2 regions of the Tibeticola sp. genome follow, and region 2 is predicted to be linked to the other one. Evidence: predicted binding sites of a transcription regulator. Region 2 holds the regulator's gene; the other holds the start of a gene.
The links. The regulator sigma-54, encoded in region 2, starts transcription at its own class of promoters, with help from an activator protein. The targets are predictions, from matches to a motif close to TGGCANGNAANCTGCTTT.
Positions count from the first base shown of each region.

Region 1: JHC36_RS01535 (nitrate regulatory protein) is a predicted target of sigma-54. The motif match lies at 8,491-8,508, and genes of this name have one in related genera.

Region 1 is NZ_JAEMQB010000021.1:19,812-30,027, forward strand. Features, by position in the region: gene JHC36_RS01515 (BaiN/RdsA family NAD(P)/FAD-dependent oxidoreductase) at 1-1,020, opposite strand, end outside; gene JHC36_RS01520 (efflux transporter outer membrane subunit) at 1,017-2,456, opposite strand; gene JHC36_RS01525 (efflux RND transporter permease subunit) at 2,453-5,635, opposite strand; gene JHC36_RS01530 (efflux RND transporter periplasmic adaptor subunit) at 5,651-6,922, opposite strand; gene JHC36_RS01535 (nitrate regulatory protein) at 7,210-8,484, opposite strand; gene cobA (uroporphyrinogen-III C-methyltransferase) at 8,609-9,436, opposite strand; partial or broken gene JHC36_RS01545 (c-type cytochrome) at 9,674-10,216, shown strand, end outside.
Region 2 is NZ_JAEMQB010000066.1:2,977-13,192, reverse strand. Features, by position in the region: gene pntB (Re/Si-specific NAD(P)(+) transhydrogenase subunit beta) at 1-852, shown strand, start outside; gene JHC36_RS03925 (long-chain-fatty-acid--CoA ligase) at 1,051-2,727, shown strand; gene JHC36_RS03920 (5'-methylthioadenosine/adenosylhomocysteine nucleosidase) at 2,847-3,620, shown strand; gene corA (magnesium/cobalt transporter CorA) at 3,674-4,657, opposite strand; gene hpf (ribosome hibernation-promoting factor, HPF/YfiA family) at 4,984-5,316, shown strand; gene lptA (lipopolysaccharide transport periplasmic protein LptA) at 5,601-6,206, shown strand; gene lptB (LPS export ABC transporter ATP-binding protein) at 6,203-7,000, shown strand; gene JHC36_RS03895 (RNA polymerase factor sigma-54) at 7,025-8,626, shown strand; gene JHC36_RS03890 (THUMP domain-containing class I SAM-dependent RNA methyltransferase) at 8,623-9,927, shown strand; gene JHC36_RS03885 (PIN domain-containing protein) at 9,924-10,216, shown strand, end outside.

The DNA.
Region 1 (10,216 bases), on a different contig from region 2:
CTCGCCGAGCGAGCGCAGCGCACGATCGCTGGCTTCGGCGATCGGCCGCTGCCAGGCGGGGTCGCGCGCGACCCAGGTGTCAGCCAGGCGCGCGGGTACAGAGGCGGCGAGTTCGTTGGCGATGCGCTTTTTCGAGCGGGTCTTGGCCTCGAGCAGCAGGCGCGGCAGGTCGACGCCGGGCGCGAGGTCGATCGAAATGGGCGTGCCGGGCTGCCAATAGCTCGAGATCTGCAGCACGGCCGGTCCCGAGAGGCCCCGGTGGGTGAACAGCAGGTCTTCCTCGAAGCGCTGGCGGGCGCGTCCCTGACCCGTGGAAATTTCGACCGGCAAGGACAAGCCCGCCAGTTCGGCCCAAGGCGCCCAGGCCTCGGGGTCGAAGCTCAGCGGCACGAGGCCGGGCCGGGGCTCGACGGTACGCAGGCCAAACTGCTGGGCCACGCGCCAGCCGAAATCGCTCGCGCCGATCTTGGGCACCGACAAGCCACCGGTCGCGACGACGACCGAGTGGGTTTGAATCGGCCCCCGGGTGCTCTGTAATTGATAGCGATACTCGCCCATTTCACGCCGGCGTTCGGCCAAAAACTCGATATTTTTGACGCTGCAGGGCTGCCATCGGGCAACGCCCCCGGCGGCGCATTCCGCGAGCAGCATGGCGATGATGTCCTCGGCCGAGCGGTCGCAGAAGAGCTGCCCTTTGTGCTTCTCGTGGTAGGCGATTCCATGGCGCTCGACGAGCGCGATGAAGTGCTGTGGCGTGTAGCGCGCCAGGGCCGAGCGCGCAAAAGCCGGGTTGGCACCCACGAAATGCTGCTGGGGAGAGCGCGGGTCGAGCAAGCGGTTGGTGAAGTTGCAGCGTCCGCCGCCGGAGATGCGGATCTTCTCGGCGACCCGCTCGCTGTGGTCGAGCAGCAGCACGCGCAGCCCGCGCTGCCCGGCCACCGCGGCGCAGAACAGACCCGCCGCACCCGCGCCGATGACGACGGCGTCGAAGGCTGCCACAGACTCACGCGCTGGCGTCATGGTGCGCGCGTTCCAAGCACCGCTTCGCCACCGAGCGCCTTGTAGAGGGCCACGTGGCTTTGCCGCCAGGCGCCGCGGGTCTGCTCGAGCTGCTGTTGCGCCGCGAGCAGCGCGCGCTGCGCGTCGAGCGCTTCGAGCTGGCTGGCCACGCCGGCCTGGAAGCGCGCCTGCACCAGGCGGGCGAGCGCGGTTTGCGCCTGCAACTGGGCCTCGGCCGCGCGCAGCTGGTCGGCGAGTGTTTGGCGCGCGGTCAGGGCGTCGGCAACCTCGCGAAACGCGGTCTGAATGGCTTTTTCATACTGCGCGAGAGCAACGCCGCGCGCGGCCTCGGCGGCTTCGAGGTTGGCCTCGTTGCGTCCCGCATCGAAGATCGGCAACAAGGCCTGGGGTGCGAGGCTCCAGCCCCAGCTGCCCGCCTGAAACAGATTCGCCAGCGCGTTGCTGACCGTGCCTGCGCTGGCGGTGAGGGTGATGCGCGGAAAAAAAGCGGCTCGGGCGGCGTCGAGGTTCGCGTGCGCGGCGCGCAGCTGCTGCTCCGCGGCCAGGATGTCGGGCCGGCGCAGCAGCAGGTCCGACGACAGATGTGCGGGCAGCGGCAGCGCGGCATCGCCCGCGTCGCTGCGTTCGCTCAGGCCCAGCGGCGCGTCCCCGAGCGGCTCGCCGATCAGCAGCTCGAGCGCGTGGCGGTCGAGCGCGAGCGCGCGCTCTTGCTGCGCGAGGTTGACCCGCGCCGCTTCGACCAATGTCTGGGCGCTGCGCCAGTCGATTTCGGAGGCGGCGCCGTGCTCGAAGCGCAGTCGCACCAGTTCGAGCGTCGAGAGCCGCGCCCCGAGCGTCTCGCGGGCGACGGCCAGCAAGGCGTCATCGGTCTGCAGCGCAAGCCAGCTGCTCGTCACCGCAGCCACCAGGCTCAGCTGGGCCGCACGTTGCGCCTCGACGCCGGCTTGGTATTGGGCATAGGCGGCGTCCGACAGCGCGGCGACGCGGCCGAAGAAGTCGAGTTCCCAGCTGGCAAGCGCCAACCCCGTGGTGTAGACGCTGTTGATCGCCCCGCTGCCGTTGCTCGAGGGTTGTCGCTGGCCGGTCGCCGCCAGGTTGATCGTGGGCAAGCGGTCCGCGCGGCGCAGGCCGTAGGCGGCCCGAACCTGCTCGACGTTGAGCGCCGCCACGCGCAGGTCGCGGTTGTGCGCCAGCGCGCGCGTGATCAAGTGCTGCAGCGCCGGCTCGTGCGCGTAAGGGCGCCCCACTGCGAGCGTGGGCACGTGCGGGCGATTGCCCTCGGCGGCCTGAGCCTCAGGTGCAGCACCGGCGGCCCACGACGCGGCAACCGGCGCGGGCGGGCGCGTGTATGGGGTGGTCGGCGCACAAGCACCCAGCGTGAGCGTGAGCGCGAGCGCGAGCAGTGGGCAGGCGGCGGGAACGCAGCGCAGCTTCATGCCATCCCTCCAGGGCGGGCGGTTTCGTCCGAGACAGGCACGCCGAGGGCGGCGGCTTGGGCGGCATGGATGGCCTGCTGCCGGGCACTGTCCTGGAAGCGTCGTCGGACGACGACGAAGAAGATCGGCACGAAAAACACCGCGAGCACCGTGCCCGTCAAGATGCCGCCGAGAACGCCGGTTCCGATGGCGCGCTGGCTCGCCGAGCCCGCCCCGGAAGCCACGGCCAGCGGCAGCACGCCCAGCGTGAAGGCCAGCGAGGTCATCAAAATTGGCCGAAAGCGCAGGTGGGCAGCGGCCAGCGCGGCGCTGGCCACATCGCGGCCTTGCGCCTGCAGGTCTTTGGCGAATTCGATGATCAAAATCGCGTTCTTTGCCGCCAGGCCGATGATGGTCACGAGGCCGATTTGGAAATACACATCGTTGGCGTAGCCGCGGGCCAGCGTCGCGGCCAGCAACCCGAGCACGCCGAGGGGCACGACGAGGATGACCGCCAGCGGAATGCTCCAACTCTCGTAGAGCGCCGCCAGACAGAGAAACACCGCCAGGATCGAGAACGCGTAGAGCACGAGCGCCTGGGAACCGGCCAGCTTTTCCTCCCGCGAGGTTCCGGTCCATTCCAAGCCGATGCCGGGCGGCAGCTGAGCCACGAGCCGCTCGACTTCGGCCAGGGCATCGCCGCTGCTGTAGCCCGCTGCGGCGCTGCCGCTGATGCCCATGGCCGGGTAGCCGTTGTAGCGCGTGGTTTGCACCGGGCCTTGGATCCAGCGGGTGCTCGCAAAGCTCGAAAACGGCACGCTTTGGCCACGGGCGTTGGTCACGGTCAGCCGCAGGATGTCCTCGGCCTGCATCCGTGCGGGCGCGTCGGCTTGCACCACGACCCGCTGCACCCGGCCTGCGTTGGGGAAATCGTTCACGTAGGCCGAGCCGAGCGCCGCCGAGATCGCGGTGTTGATCGCGTCGAACCCGATCCCCATCGCCGCCGCCCGCTCGCGGTCGATCTCCACCTGCAGCTGCGGCGCATCCTCGAGACCATCGGGGCGGACCTGGGCCAGCAAGGGGCTGCGGGCGGCGAGGCCCAGAAACTGGTTGCGCGCCGCCAGCAGCGCCTCGTGGCCGAGCCCCGCTCGGTCCTGCAGCCGCAGGCTAAAGCCCGAGGAGTTGCCCAGTTCCCGGATGGGCGGTGGACTCAGCGCAAAGATGCTGGCGTCGCGAATGGGCGCCAAACCGCCGAATGCCCGTTGCGCCACCGCCTGGGCGGAGTGCTCCGCGCCCTTGCGCTCGGCCCAGTCTTTGAGCGTCACGAAGGCCAGTGCCGCGTTCTGGCCCGAGCCCGAAAAGCTAAACCCCAGCACCCCGACCATGCCCGCCACCTCGGGCTGCTGCAGCATGTAGCGTTCGACCTGCTCCAGCGCCCCCTGGGTGCGTTCGCGGGTCGCCCCCGGCGGCAGTTGGATGTTGACGATCAGGTTGCCCTGGTCTTCGGCGGGCAGGAAGGACTTGGGCAGCCGCTGGTAGAGCAGGGCGGCCGCGATGCCGATGGCCAGGTAGACCCACAGGAACCGTCCGGCCCGCGGCAGGATGCGCGCCACGGTCGCTTCGTAGCGCTGGGCCGTCTGGGCAAAGCCGCGATTGAACCGGCCAAACAGGCCGCCGCGTGCCAGGTGGTGGCCCCGTGCGACGGGTTTGAGCAGGCTTGCGCACAAGGCGGGCGTGAGCGAGAGCGCAAAAAACGCCGAAAAGCCGATGGCCACGCCCATGACGACTGCGAACTGCCGGTAAATGTTGCCGATCGAGCCACTGAAAAACGCGAGCGGCACGAACACCGAGATCAGCACCACCGTCACACCCACGATCGCGCCCGAAATCTGTCCCATCGCCTTGCGCGTGGCTTCGAGCGGCGCGAGACCTTCCTCGCTCATGATGCGCTCGACGTTCTCGACCACCACGATCGCATCGTCGACCACGATGCCGATCACCAACACCATGCCGAACATGGTCAGCACATTGATCGAATAGCCCATCGCCAGCAGCACCGCAAACGTGCCGAGCAGGGCAGCGGGAACGACGATGGTCGGGATCAGGGTGTAGCGCCAGTTTTGCAGGAACAGATACATCACGAAAAAGACCAACACCACCGCCTCGACCAGTGTTTCGGCCACCTGCAGGATGGAGGTGCGCACGAACACCGAGGTGTCGTAGGGAATCGCCCAGCGCATGCCGCGCGGAAAGTAAGGCTCGAGCTCGGTCAGCCGGGCGCGGATCGCTTGGGCGGTGGCCAGCGCGTTACCCGTGGGCGAGAGCTGAACCCCGATGCCGGTCGAAGGCTTGCCATTGAGCCGTGCCGCCGTGCCGTAGCTTTGCGCACCCAGTTCGATGCGGGCCACGTCGCGCAGCCGCACCGTCGAGCCGTCGGTGTTGGCGCGCAGCACGATCGCGCCGAATTCCTCCACGGTCTTGAGTTGGCCGTCGACGATGACGGTGGCGGTCAAGCCCTGGCCCGCCAAATGGGGCAGACCGCCCACTTCGCCGCCCGAAACCTGCGCATTCTGGGCGCGGATGGCGGCCACCACGTCGGACGCGGAGAGGTTGTAGCCCTGCAGCTTCGCCGGGTCGAACCAGATGCGCATGGCGCGCTCGGTCCCAAACAAACGGGCCTGTCCGACTCCCGGCACCCGCTGGATCTCCGGCAGCACCGAGCGCGAGGCATAGTCGCCCAAGGCAATCGGATCCCACGCGGGGTCATCCGAGGTCAGAATGGTGAACAGCAAAAAGTTGCTGCGGGCCTTGTCCACGCGCACGCCTTGCTGGGTCACGGCGGCGGGCAGCCGCGGCGTGGCGCGCGCGAGCCGGTTCTGCACATCCACCTGGGCGAGGTCGGCGTTGGTGCCGGGATCGAAGCTCAGCGTGATGCTGCCCGAGCCGTCGGCCTGCGCGTTGGATTCCATGTAGATCAGCCCGGGCGAGCCATTCATTTCGCGCTCGATCACCGAGAGCACGCTGTCTTCCAGCGTCTGCGCGGACGCGCCCGGATAGCTGACCGCCACGATGATCGAGGGCGGCGCCACCGGCGGGTACTGCGCAATCGGCAGCCGCAGCAACGCGAGCACACCAAAGCCCATCACGAAGAGGGCGATCACCCAGGCAAAAATCGGCCGGTCGATGAAAAAACGCGCCATCGCTGTCCCCTGCCGTCAGTGGGTCTTGCTCACGGCAGCCGATGCAGCGGGCGAAGCTGCGCTCGCGCCAGATGCTGCTGCCGCAGCCGCTCCCGGCGCTTGCGGCGCCCAGGGCACGGCTTTGACGGGCGTGCCCGGCGGCAGCATGGCGAGTTTTTGCAGCCCTTCGACCACGACGCGGTCCCCGGCTGCCAGCCCATCGACCACGATCCAGCGCCCCTCCCGCTGGCCGTCGATCCGCAGCCGCCGCGGTTGCGGCACCCCCTGGGCATCCAGCACGACCGCGGTGTCTCCCTGCGCGGAGCGCGTGACGGCCTGCTGGGGCACGAGGACCGCATTCGGCGCCAAGGCCTGCTCGATGCGCACCCGCACATAGAGGCCGGGCGGAAGTTCGCCCTTGGGGTTGGGAACTTCGGCGCGCAAGCCGATCTGCCCGGTTGCGGGGTCCACGGTGAGGTCGGAAAACAGCAAGCGCCCAGGCTTCGCGTAAACGCTGCCGTCTTCGAGCACCAGCGCCACGCGCGCGGCCCCACCGGGCGCCGGCTGGAGCTGCCCGGCGTCGAAGGCCCGGCGCAGCTTCATCACCTCGGCGGCCGATTGCGTGAAGTTCACATAAATCGGGTCGGTTTGCTGGATGGTCACCAGCGGCGTCGCGTCGCCCTGGCCGACCAGCGCGCCTTCGGTCACCTGCGCGCGACCGGTGCGCCCAGCGATCGGCGCCGTCACCCGCGTGTAGCCGAGGTTGATGCGCGCGCTCTGCACCGCGGCCCGTGCAGCGGCGATGTCCGCCGCCGCTTGCTTTTGCGCGGCTTGTGCGGCTGTCCATTCTTGCTGACTGATGGCCTGGGCGGCTGCCAGCGGCCGGTAGCGCTCCACCAGCGCGTCGGCTTGCATGGCGTTGGCCGCGGCGCGCGCGAGCGTCGCTTCGGCACTGGCGAGCGCCGCCGTGTAGGGTGCGGGGTCGATTTCGAACAAGACTTGCCCCGCTTGAACCACCGAGCCCTCGGCGAAACGCCGCTTGAGCACGATGCCGGCGACCCGCGCACGCACCTGCGCCACACGCGTGGCCTCGAGCCGCCCGGGCAGCTCATTCACGAGCGTGACGGGACCAGGCTGAACCGTCAGCACGCCCACCGTGGGCGGGGGCTTGCCGCCCGGACCTTGGGCTGCGGGCCCATTGCCCGGTTTTTCGGCACCGCCACACCCGGACAAGAGCGCCGCAACGCCGAGCGTCAGCAGGGCACCCAGCCGGGCCAAGCGCGAGGGGAAGGAAGGGGTCGAAGACATGGAGAACACGGTTGGATTTGGGGCGGCGCCGCGGCCGATACAGGGCGCGGCTTCGTGCGGTGCAGAAGGCCGAAAGTATGCCCGTAACGGGGTTGGCCTGGGGCTGCGGCGGCGACACCCCTTCTGCGCCGTGAGGCTCCTCGGCCGCTATGCGCCGCTTTCGGCGGCCGGGCAGGCCCTCCTGGCTCAGCGGGTGGGTGGTGCATGCCCTACAACGGGTTTGCCGGCGCGCCGTTGTGTGCGTGCTCTTTCGGTCGGCGCGTTTTTTGTGCGTTGCAGCAGCTCGGTCAGCGGGGCTCAGTCGGAAGCATGGGCGCCATGGCCAACAGCGCTTCTGCGACCTCCACCAAGCGCTTACCCTGGTCCATCGCCAGGCGTCGCAGGGTGCTGTGGGCGTCTTCCTCGCTGAGCTGTCGGTGGGCCATCAACACGCCTTTGGCGCGTTCGATGAGCTTGCGTTCCTGCAGGCTTGCCCGCACCGCTTCGAGTTCGGCGCTCATTGCCTGCAACTGCTGGGCCTGTGCGTGGACGAGTTCGTGGACCGAGCGCTCGAGCTGGGGTCCGACGGCGCCCGCGCTGGCTTGGACGGGGGGCACAGAGCCGCCGACGGTATCGGCAAAGAATTCGAACGCGTCTGCGCCCAGGCTGGCCTCGCCGCGCGCGAGCCGGGTCTGCAGGCCGCGCAGGTCGTCGTTCGCAGCGCGCAGCCGTTCCCGGCACCGCGCTTGCAGCTCGGCCGTGAGTTCGACTTCGATGCCGCGCATCGCGTCGAGCCGTTGCGTGCAGGCGTCAAACCAGCTCTGGCTGGCTTCGACGTCGAGGGGCTGTGCGGGCGGCGTACTGAGCAGCACGCGGCGCAGGTGCTCGAGCTTGGCGACGCCTTCGACGGCCTGCAGGTCGCGCCAGCGGGCGCGCAGCGACTCGCCGGAAAACTCAGCGAACACCAGAAAGCACCGCTCCTGCGAGTCGATCAGCCGCATGAGCCGCTGCTGGGCCTCGGCCTGCGCCTGGCCAGCGGCGAACAGGGCCGACCCGGCGGCACGCTCCTGCCCGGCGAGTTCCTTGCCTTGGGAAAAATTGAACAAAGCCACCAGCAGCCGGGAGATGGCCGGATCCGCCGCGCTGTCTGCCGCTTCGAAGACGACCGCGAGCAGGGCATCAATGAGCCGCGCGTAAGCTGCAGAGGTGCGGACGGTGTTCTCTGCACAGGCCAGTACCCGCTGGCGCAGAGCATCGAGCACGGACAGCCCCTGCGCTGCCAAGGCGACCCGTGCAAACAGCCGCGCCCCGTGTGCGGCCGGATGCGCCTCGACGTCCAGCCCCTCGAAGGTCTGCGCGGATAACTGAACCAGCTGATCGGTGAGCCGGTGTTGCGCCATCAGTGCTTCAAGGGAGCGGCTGCCGCCCGAGGCGAGGTAGAGATTGGACAGCCCCCGCTCGCGCTGCAGCGCATGCACGAGGCCGCCGATACCATCGACCAGCCCAGAGGTTTGCGCCAGCCGCTTGAGCTCGGCGATCTCGCAGCGCTTGGCGTCGATCAGGAAGGACAGGATCGATTTCATGCTGCAGCAGCAATATTCGTGCCGATGGTCTGTGGGCGAAGGTTCATGGGGTCGCTCAGGGCGACGCTGAATCAGTTACCGCGGCCGGGCGCCCATCGCGGGAACTGATTCGGCGGTGTCTTGGCTACGAGGCGATCGAGTGGAGTTCCGCCGCTGGTTTGGCATCCGGATCCGCGGCATACGCTGGCTTGAGCTGTGTGCGCACAGTCACCACACCGCCGATCATGACCAGCGCTGGGGGACGTATTTGGTGGCTCAAGGCAAGTGCGGGCAGTTCGGCGATGGTGCCGGTGATGCAGCGCTCTTCCGGCAGTGTGGCCTTCTCCACCAGCGCGGCCGGCGTATCGCCGGGCATGCCATGGGCCATGAGCTGGCGGCAGATCTCAGGCAGGTTGTTCACGCCCATGTAGAGAACCACCGTCTGCCGGGGGCGCGCGAGCATGGCCCAGTCCATGTCGAGACCCTTGCCGTTTCGCAGGTGACCGGTAGCGAGTACCAGGGACGCGGCATGGTCACGATGCGTCAGTGGGATACCGATCGACGCCGCAGCGCCTTGCGCTGCGGTCAGGCCTGGGATGACGGTGAAGGGGATGCCCTCGGCCGCCAGGGCTTGCGCTTCCTCACCGCCACGGCCGAAGATGTAGCCATCGCCGCCCTTGATGCGCAACAGCGAGCGGCCGCTGCGCGCCAAGCGCAACATCAGTTCGATGATCTCTTCCTGCGGCAGGGTGTGGCGCGACGACTCCTTGCCCACATAGATGCATTCGGCTTGCGGCGGCAGCAGATCCAAAACCCCCGGACTGACCAGGTGGTCGTACAGCGCGAGCTTCGCCCCCTGCAGGGCCTTGAACGCCTTGACCGTCAGAAGTTCGGGGTCACCTGGTCCGGCGCCGAGCAGCGTGACCGTGCCAAGCGCCGGTGTAGCCTGGTTGACGCGGCGTGCTGGGTACATCAATTGACTCAGGTCGATCAGGTTCATGGGGGCTCCGTCATCGGGTATCTGCTGCTTTCACGCATTGTTTAGGGCCGGCCGCGCTGCGTCCTTGTTCTAGTTTAAGGACAGTGCGGCGGCCGCGGCGGACGATGCGGTCAGCTCGCGACACGGTGTTGGACGGCTACCTGGCGAGCGGGTCTTTGCCACGCAAGGGCATGACCATATTTCATGCCGAGCCACACGGAGAGAGTACCCATGAGACCTACCAAGATCATCCTGTCCTCGATTGCGATGGCTTCCCTGCTTGTTGTAGGGGGCGTTGGGGCCCAGGACGCGAAGAAGAACGTCACGCAACCCGAAGCCAACTACCAGGCCGGCAGTTCGCCGGTTGGCGGCGAGCCCATGGTGCAAAGCATCAACCCCAAAGCGCCGCCGATGACGCAAGCCGAATTCGAAATCGGCCGCAAGATTTACTTCGAGCGCTGCGCTGGCTGCCATGGCGTGCTGCGCAAAGGCGCTACGGGCAAGCCGCTGACGCCAGACATCACGGTCGGTAAGGGCACCGACTACTTGAAAGTGTTCATCAACTACGGGTCACCGGCGGGCATGCCCAACTGGGGTACTTCCGGCGAGCTGAGTGACAAAGAGGTCGACATCATGGCCCGGTACATCCAGCACGAGCCGCCGATGCCGCCCGAATTCGGACTCGAGCAGATGAAAGCGACCTGGAAGGTGGTCGTACCGCCAGAGCAGCGGCCCAAGAAAAAGATGAACAACTACAACATCAGCAACATCTTC
Region 2 (10,216 bases):
GTGGAGCAGGGCCTGGTGCCGCTGGCCATCATGACGGCGGTGGCGCTGCTCTTTGGCGTGCACATGGTGATGGCGATCGGCGGCGCCGACATGCCGGTCGTGGTGTCGATGCTCAACAGCTACTCGGGCTGGGCGGCGGCGGCGACGGGCTTCATGCTCTCGAACGACTTGCTGATCGTCACGGGCGCTCTGGTCGGCTCGTCGGGCGCGATCCTGAGTTACATCATGTGCAACGCGATGAACCGCAGCTTCATCAGCGTGATTGCCGGGGGCTTTGGCACCACCGAGCAAAAACCGCAAGGGGCGGGTGCGGCGGTGGGCGGCGAGGTGCATCCGATCAGCGCGGTCGAGACGGCCGAGCTGCTGCGCGAAGCCAAGAACGTCATCATCGTTCCGGGCTATGGCATGGCGGTGGCCCAGGCCCAGCACACGGTGTCGGAAATCACGCGGCTGCTGCGCGAGCGGGGGGTGAACGTGCGCTTCGCGATCCACCCCGTGGCGGGCCGCATGCCGGGCCACATGAACGTGCTGCTGGCCGAGGCCAAGGTGCCGTACGACATCGTCTTCGAGATGGACGAGATCAATGATGAGTTCAGCGATGCGGACGTCGCGATGGTCATCGGCGCCAACGACATCGTGAACCCGGCCGCGCAGGAAGACCCGAATAGCCCGATTGCGGGGATGCCGGTGCTCGAGGTCTGGAAGGCCCGCACCTGCATCGTGATGAAGCGCAGCATGGCCACCGGTTATGCGGGTGTCGAAAACCCGCTGTTTTACAAAGACAACACCCGCATGCTCTTTGGCGATGCCAAGAAGATGCTCGACGAGGTGTTCGTCGCGCTCAAAGGCTGAAGCAGGGCCGAACCCATTGGCCGTCCGCTTTGATGGGCATGGCTTCGACTTTGCCTCGATTCGGGGGATTTTCGAGCCGCCTCTCTAGGTTTGCCTAGGGAAAACACAGCCGCCGAGCTGTCAGTTTCACGACAGAATGGCGGCTGTTTCCATTTGTACGCCGCGCCTGCGGCGGATCTTCCACGGAGTTGACCTTTTATGTCCGACCGCATCTGGCTACAAAGCTACCCCCCGGGCGTTCCCGCCGAGATCGATCCGAGCGTCTACCGCTCGCTGGTCGAGCTCATGGAAGAGAGCTTTCGCAAGTACGCCGATCGCGTGGCCTACAGCTTCATGGGCAAGGACATCACCTATGCCCAGGTCGATTCCTTGAGCCAGGCGCTGGCGGCGTACTTCCAGAGCCTGGGGCTGGTCAAAGGCGACCGCGTGGCGATCATGATGCCCAACGTGCCGCAGTACCCGGTGGCGGTGGCAGCCATCCTGCGCGCGGGCCTGATCGTCGTCAACGTCAACCCGCTCTATACGCCGCGCGAGCTCGAGCATCAGCTCAAAGACTCGGGCGCCAAGGCCATCGTCATCATCGAAAACTTCGCGCACACGCTGGAGCAGTGCATCGGACACACCGAGGTCAAGCATGTGGTGCTGTGCGCGTTCGGCGACATGCTGGGCCTGGTCAAGGGTGCCATCGTCAACTATGTGATCCGCAATCGCCGCAAGATGGTGCCGCCGTTCAACCTGCCGCAGGCGGTGCGGTTCAACGACGCGATCGCGCGCGGCACCCGTGCCCCCTTCAAAGCGCCTTCCATTGGCCCCGACGACGTCGCGGTGCTGCAGTACACCGGCGGCACGACCGGCGTCTCGAAGGGTGCGGCGCTGCTGCATCGCAACATCATCGCCAACGTGCTGCAGTCCGAAGCCTGGAACCAGCCGGTAATGGACAAGATTCCGAAGGGCGAGCAGCCCACCACCGTGTGCGCCTTGCCGCTCTATCACATCTTCGCCTTCACCGTGGGCATGATGCTGACCATGCGCACGGGTGGCAAGCTGGTGCTGATTCCGAATCCGCGCGACATTCCCGCGGTGCTGCAGGAGCTGTCCAAACACAAGGTGCACAGCTTCCCCGCGGTCAACACCTTGTTCAATGCGTTGGCCAACCACCCCGACTTCAACAAGGTGGACTGGTCGCACCTCAAAGTCTCGCTCGGCGGCGGCACCGCAGTTCAGAGCGCGGTGGCGCGGCTGTGGCTGGAGAAGACCGGCTGCCCGATTTGCGAGGGTTATGGCTTGTCCGAGACCAGCCCCTCGGCCTGCTGCAACCCGGTCACCAGCACCGAATTCACCGGCACGATCGGCGTGCCGCTGCCCAGCACCGACATCAAGCTGCTCGACGACGAGGGCCATCAGGTGCCGCCGGGGCAGCCCGGCGAGATTGCGATCCGTGGGCCGCAGGTCATGGCGGGCTACTGGCAGCGGCCCGACGAGACGGCCAAGGTGATGACCGCCGACGGCTACTTCCGCACCGGCGACATCGGCGTGATGGACGAGCGCGGCTATTTCCGCATCGTCGACCGCAAGAAGGACATGATTCTGGTCAGCGGTTTCAACGTCTACCCCAACGAGATCGAGGAAACGGTGGCCGAATGTCCGGGCGTGCTCGAATGCGCGGCGGTCGGCATTCCTGATGAGAAATCGGGCGAAGCGGTCAAGCTCGTGATCGTCAAGATGGACCCGGCGTTGACCGAAGCCGCGGTGCGCGCGTTCTGCCGCGACAACCTCACCGGCTACAAGCAGCCGAAGATCATCGAATTCCGGACCGAACTGCCCAAGACGCCGGTGGGCAAGATCCTGCGGCGCGAGCTGCGCGACAAGCGCTGACCGCGCTGCACTGCGCCCAGACGGGCGCGGGCTTGTGGCAGCATCGGCAGGCCGCTTCGGCGGCCTGTTGCCTTTTTGCCTTCCACAAATTCCGACGTTCCATAGAGCCGCTCAGACCCATGAACCGACCGATTGCCCTGGTCAGCGCGATGCGCGAAGAACTCGACGCGGTGCTCGCCCGTCTGCCCGATGCGCGGGTGGAGCGCGTGGCCGGGCGCGATTTTCTGCACGGCCATTGGGATGGCCTGCCGGTGGTGGCCACGCTTTCGGGCATTGGCAAAGTCGCGGCGGCGACGACGGCAGTTTTGTTGGCCGAGCACTGCCGGGCGCGCGCGATCGTGTTCACCGGGGTGGCGGGCGGTTTGGGCGCAGGCGTTCGGGTGGGCGACGTGGTCGTTGCACGGTCTTTTCTGCAGCACGACCTCGACGCCTCGCCGATTTTTCCAAAATACGTCGTGCCGGGGCACGGCCGTGCCCGCTACGAGGCCGATGCGGCTTGGACCGATGCGCTGTGCGCGGCCGCCGGCGCGGCGCTCGAGAACCTCGGGCGCCACGGCTTGGCCGACGCGCTGCAAGCGCTGGGGCTCGGAAGGCCGCGCCTGCATCAGGGGCTGCTGATCAGTGGCGACCGCTTCGTCTCCACCGCCGAGGAAAGCCGGGCCTTGCAGCGCGCGCTGCCCGATGCGCTGGCGGTGGAGATGGAGGGTGCAGCCTTCGCCCAGGTCTGCCACGACTGCCGCGTGCCGCTCGCGGTGGTGCGCACGATTTCAGACCGCGCGGACGACGCCGCGCACGCCGATTTCATGCGCTTCGTGCGCACGGTGGCGAGCCCCTACAGCCTCGCGGTGATCGACGCGCTGCTGGACAATATCAAAAATAATAGCGCCCACTGACCGTTTGGCGCTGGGGTCTGGGCAAAAAGGCTGAAAAAATCTTGCCGGCGGGGCTATTTCAGCCAGCCGCGGCGGCGGAAATAGATCATCGGCACCACGGCCGAGGCGACCATGAGCGCGAGCGCAAACGGGTAGCCCGCCTGCCACTCGAGCTCGGGCATGTACTTGAAGTTCATGCCGTAAATGCTCGCCACCAAGGTCGGGGGCAGCAGCGCGACGCTGGCCACCGAGAAGATCTTGATGATCTTGTTCTGGTTGATGTTGATGAAGCCAACGGTGGCGTCCATCAAGAAGTTGATCTTGTCGAACAGGAAGGCCGTGTGGCTGTCGAGGCTGTCGATGTCGCGCAGCAACTGGCGCGCGGCCTCGAACTGCTCGGCGTTGAGCATCTTGCTGCGCATCATGAAGCTCACTGCGCGGCGGGTGTCCATCATGTTGCGGCGGATGCGGCCGTTCAAGTCTTCTTGGCGCGCAATCGCGCCGAGCACTTCGCCGGCGACCGCATCGGTCACGTCGCCCGAGAGTACGAGCTTGCCTGCGCGCTCGAGCTGGTCGTAGATTTCCTCGAGCGTGTCGGCCGAATATTCGGCGTCGGCGTCGAAGAGCTTGAGCAAGACGTCCTTGGCGTCGTCGATCAGGCCGGGCGCGCGGCGGGCCCGCATGCGCAGCAGCCGAAACACCGGCACGTCCTCGTCGTGGATGGAGAACAGCACGCCGCGGCTTTTGAGCTCGGCGTTGTGCTGGTTCAGGATGAAGGCCACGCGGACCGTGCGCGGCTCGTCATCGTCGATCAGGAAGTCGCTGCGGATGTGCAGCTCGCCGTTGGGCTCTTCGTAGAAGCGCGCCGATTCTTCGAGGTCTTCGTCGGTAACGTCTTCCGGGATCGACAGGCCGAAATACTGCTTGACCCAGCGCTTTTCTTCGACGCTCGGCGATTCGAGGTCGACCCAGATGGGCTGAAAGCGCGAGAGCTCTTCGAGCGACTCGATTTCTTCCTGGAACAGGCGGCCGTTGACGAGCGTGAAAACATTGAGCACGAGTGAACTCCCTGGCGTGTCTGGGTGGGCTGGCGGTCTCGAACATCAACGCTTTCGACACCCACCGCGCACAGGGTGCCGAAAGCTAGCGACTCGCGGGGTTTTCCATGGGGAAGCTTGCGGAAATCGTGAACCCCGAAATTATGGCATCGCCCCGACCGGGCAGCGAGCGATTCCCCGGCCACGTTGGGGAATGATGCCGGTCATTGCCAAAGCGCGCGGTCGCGGGCATAGTGGATTCGGGCGTACATGTCAGGCCCGTTACAGCCGCTGCCGAGCGTGTCCGGTTGGCGGCATTCCATTCCGAGAGCAACAGGAGGCTATTCATGAACCTGACGATCAGCGGTCACCACCTCGAAGTCACTCCCGCCCTGAGCGACTATGTGAAGGCCAAGCTCGAGCGCGTCATCCGGCATTTCGACCAGGTGGTGGACGTCAAGGTCCTGCTCACCGTGGACAACCAAAAGGAAAAAGACAAACGGCAAAAGGCCGAATGCACGATCCACGTCAAGGGCAACGACTTGTTCGCGCAGTCGGCCCATGCCGATCTGTATGCGGCCATCGACGAGCTCATGGACAAACTCGACCGCCAGGTCGTGCAGCACAAGAGCCGATTGCAGGATCATCATCAGGAGGCGGCCAAGCGATTGGTCGCGTGAACATTCCTGGCTGAAGCGGGCCGCTTTCGGGCGGCCTTTTTTATGGCAACGCTGAACAAGCGCCTGGCGCGCCGCGCATCCCGGCTGCGGGCGGTCTGCGTCGTTGACGATCCACGCCACAGCTGCGGCTATTGCCTCGGTTTGCGCCTGGCATCGCATCCCGAAACCGGGCGCGCGCCATCGCGGGAACGGATTCAGCGTTGCCTGCTGCGTTGCTTGATGGCGGCGGACGGGCGTGCCACCGGGGCAACCGTACAATCGTCAGCAAGATTCATGCCCTCTTTATGAACGCCCAATTTTTCCTCACCGCGACCGCGCTGGTTTTGGCGGCCGTCACCGCCGCGCATGCCGAGCGCGCCGATCGGGACCGACCGCTGAACATCGAGTCGGACGCGCTGCGCTACGAGGAGCGCACCCAGACGAGCACTTTCACCGGTCACGTGGTGGCCACCAAGGGCACCATCGTGATGCGCGGCGCGCAACTGGTCGTGCGGCAAGAGCCCGATGGCCAAGTCTCGGGCACGCTGACGGCCGCGCCCGGTGAGCGTGCGTTCTTCCGGCAAAAGCGCGACGGCGTCGATGAGTTCATCGAGGGCGAGGCCGAGCGTATCGAGTACGACGGGCGCGCCGACCGCGTGCGCTTCGTGCGGCGCGCCGAGTTGCGGCGTCTGCGCGGGGAGACGCTGGCCGATCAGGTGACGGGCGAGGTGATCGTCTACGAGCACGCCAGCGGCCAGTTCAGCGTCGACGGTGTGCGGGAGGTGCCCGGTGGCGGGCGTGTGCGCGCGGTCATCGCGCCGCGGGCGGCGGCTTCGGCACCGACCAGCGCGCTGCCGGCGGCGACCTCGCCGCTGCGGCCCGCCAGCGCCCTGGGTGGGGCGGTCCGATGACGCAGCGGCTCGACGAAGCCTACGCGGCGCCTTCGACGCAGCCGCGCGTGGCGGCGGGCAAGCTCGAGGCCCGACATCTGCGCAAAGCCTACGGGGCGCGCACGGTGGTGCATGACGTTTCGCTGACCGTGCACGAGGGCGAGGTCGTGGGCTTGCTCGGCCCCAATGGCGCGGGCAAGACGACGTCCTTCTACATGATCGTGGGGCTGATCCGACCCGACGCGGGCGAAATCTGGATCGACGAGCAGCACATCGAGCACATGCCGATCCATCGGCGCGCACGGCTCGGGTTGTCCTACCTGCCGCAGGAGGCGTCGATTTTTCGCAAGCTCACCGTGCAGGAGAACGTGCGGGCGATTCTGGAGTTGCAGCGGGATGAAACCGGCCGCCCGCTCGCGGGTGAGGCGCTCGAGCGCCGGCTCGACGCGCTGCTGCGCGAACTGCGCGTCGAGCATCTGCGCGATGCGCCCGCCGTCTCGCTCTCGGGTGGGGAGCGGCGCCGTGTCGAGATCGCGCGGGCGCTGGCCACACAGCCGCGCTTCATCCTGCTCGACGAGCCCTTTGCCGGCATCGACCCGATCGCGGTGATCGAGATTCAGCGCATCGTCGCGTTCCTCAAAGGGCGCGGCATCGGCGTCCTCATCACCGACCACAACGTGCGCGAGACGCTGGGCATTTGCGACCACGCGTTCATCATCAGCGAGGGTCGGCTGTTGGCGCAAGGCACACCGGCGGCCATCATCGACAACGCGGAGGTGCGCCGCGTCTACCTCGGCGAACACTTCCGCATGTAGGTCGGTGATGCAGAGGGCACGCCCATGAAGCCAGGCTTGTCGCTGCGGGTGTCGCAGCATCTGGCCTTGACGCCGCAGTTGCAGCAGTCGATCCGGCTGCTGCAAATGTCCACGCTCGAACTCGGACAGGAAATCGAGCAGATGCTCGACGAGAACCCGTTTCTCGAGCGCGCCGAGACCGAGTCCGCGGGCCTCGCTGGTGACGAGGCGCCGCCCGAGTCTGCGCTGGCCAATCCTGATTTCGTAGCAGAAGAAGACCGATCGACGCCGGCATCGGGCCCCCTCGGCTTGGATGAAGGCGCTGGGGCCACGCCCGAGGCCGACCACGGCGCCGAAGCCGCCGCACCCGACTGGGAGGGTCCGACCGACTGGGCGGGCTCGCCCGACGAGGCGCCGCACGGGGAGCGCGAAGACGACGCGCCCTTCGATGGCGCCGAAGGCCGCAGCGGCGTATCCGGATCCGCTGGCGGCGAGGATGAGGATGCTCAATCGCCTTGGGAGCGCGCCGGCTCAGAGGAAAGCCTCTCCGAGCATCTACACCGCCAGGCGCTGGCGCTGCGGCTCGACCCGGTCGACCGCGCCGCGCTGGATTTCCTCATTGACTCGCTCGACGACGACGGCTACCTCAGCGAACCGCTCGAGCGCCTGGCCGAAGCGCTGTGCCCGCGCGAGGATGCCGAGCGCTTCGATGAGCTGGTGCACCGCCTCACCGTCGCGCGCGGCCTGTTGCAGTCGCTCGAGCCGACGGGCGTGGGCGCGCAGGATCTCGCCGAGTGCTTGCGCTTGCAGGTGCGTGAGCGCGCCGCCGATGGCGAGTCGGTCGCAGCCGCCGCGCTCGACGTGCTGGCCCAGCCGCTCGAGTGGTTGGCGCGGCGCGACTTCAAGCGGCTCGCTGCCGCCACCGGGCGTCATGAAACCGAGCTGCGCGCCGCGCTCGCGCTCATCGCCCGGCTCGAACCCAAGCCGGGGCGGCGCTTTGCTCAGGCCGAGCGGCTGGTGATCGTGCCCGATGTCATCGTCACGGCCGACACCGAGGGCGCGCAGCCCCGCTATCGCGTGCAGATCAACCCCGAGGTGTTGCCGCGGCTGCGGGTGCACGACATCTACGCCCGCGCCCTGCGCGAGCACAAGGGCGAGGGGAGCGCTGCGCTGTCTGCGCGCTTGCAGGAAGCGCGCTGGTTCATCAAGAACATCCAGCAGCGCTTCGACACCATCCTGCGTGTCTCGCGCGCCATCGTCGAGCGGCAAAAGAGCTTTTTCGTGCACGGCGAACTCGCCATGCGGCCCCTGGTGCTGCGCGAGATTGCCGACGAACTCGGGCTGCATGAATCCACCGTGAGCCGCGTCACCACCGCCAAATACATGGCCACGCCGCGCGGCACCTTCGAGCTCAAATACTTCTTCGGTTCGGGCCTCGACACCGAAGCGGGCGGCAGCGCCTCGAGCACGGCGGTGCGCGCGCTGATCCGCCAGTTCATCGACGCCGAAGACCCCGCCCATCCCTTAAGCGACGGCCAGATCGCCGACATGCTCAAAGAGCAAGGCATCGCCTGCGCGCGCCGCACCGTCGCCAAATACCGAGAGGCGATGCGCATCGCGCCCGCTCCCCTGCGAAAGACCCTGTGAACGATCTCACCCTGTTTCTTCCCTGCGCCAGCGGTGTCGAGGACTACCTCGCCGCCGAAGTGCACGCCCTCACCGGCGCGCAAGGCCAGGACCTGCTGAGCCACCGTGGCGGCGTGCGCGTGCGCGCGAGCTGGCGTGATGCGATGCGGCTCAATCTGCACACCCGACTCGCGCAGCGCGTGCTGGTGCAGGTTGGCCACCGTTCGTACCGCAACGAGCGTGACCTCTACGAGGCGGCTTCCGCCGTGGCGTGGGAGCTGTGGTTCACGCCGCGCCAGAGCTTCAAGATCGAAGTCACCGCGCAGCACAGCCCGCTGCAAAGCCTCAACTTCGCCGCGCTCAAGATCAAGGACGCGGTCGCCGACCGCTTCCGCGCCAAGGCCGGCGGCGTGCGCCCCGACGTGGACACGCGCCACCCCGACGTGCGCATCCATGCCCACCTGACCACCGACACTGCCACGCTCTACATCGACACCTCGGGCGAGCCGCTGTTCAAGCGCGGCTGGCGCGAGGACAAGGGCGACGCGCCGCTCAAGGAAACGCTGGCCGCGGCCATGCTCGCTGCCAGCGGCTGGAGCACCGATCCCGAGGGCGGCTGCGCTGCCGGCGTGCCGCTCTACGACCCCTGCTGCGGCAGCGGCACCATCGTCATCGAGGCGGCGCAAATCGCCTGCGGCATCGCTGCGGGCGGCCAGCGCCGCTTTGCCTTCGAGAAAATGCTGCCGTTTCAGGCTCATGTCTGGCAAGACCTCAAAGACCAAGCCCGCGCGGCCGAGCACGCCCCGACGGCGCCGGTGTTTGGCAGCGATGTCGCGCACCGCATGGTCGATTTCGCGCAACGCAATGCCGAACGCGCCCGCGTCGCCCACGCCGTGCAACTGCGGGGCGGCGACGCACTGCAGCGTCTGCCGCCGTGCGAGACGCCGGGTGTGGTGCTGCTCAACCCGCCGTATGGCGAGCGCATCGCGGTCGCAGGCGTGGCCGGTACCCGCTCGGGGCAAGACGCTGAGGCTGGGCCGCGCTTTGGGGCGCGCGAACTCGCGCAGACCGAAGACGGCGGCGATTTCTTCGCCCAACTGGCCAGCCACTGGAAGCGCCACTACGCGGGCTGGACTGCCTGGTTGCTCACGCCCGACCTCAAGCTGCCGGCCAAAATGCGCCTCAAAGAAAGCCGCCGCGTGCCGATGTGGAACGGCCCGATCGAATGCCGGCTGTTCCGCTTCGACCTGGTGCGCGGCGCGGTGCGGCCCGCGCGCGGGCCCGCGGCAGACGCCGCCGCGCAGCCCGGGGCGCCGGGATGAACGAGGCCTACGCCGGCCGCGCGCTCGTGCTCGACACCAACATCGCGCTCGACCTGCTGCTCTTTGCCGACCCGGCCGCCGAGCCGCTCGCGCGCGCGCTCGAAGCCGGTCGCCACGTGTGGCTGACCACGCCCGCGATGCGCGAGGAATTCCGTCGCGTCCTCGACTACCCGCAAATCGTGCCGCGGCGCCGGTTTCATGGCCTCGAGGCGGCCACGCTACTCGAGCGCTACGACGCTGCCAGTCACAGCGTGGCGCCGGCGCCCCGCGCCCCCGTGGTCTGCCGCGA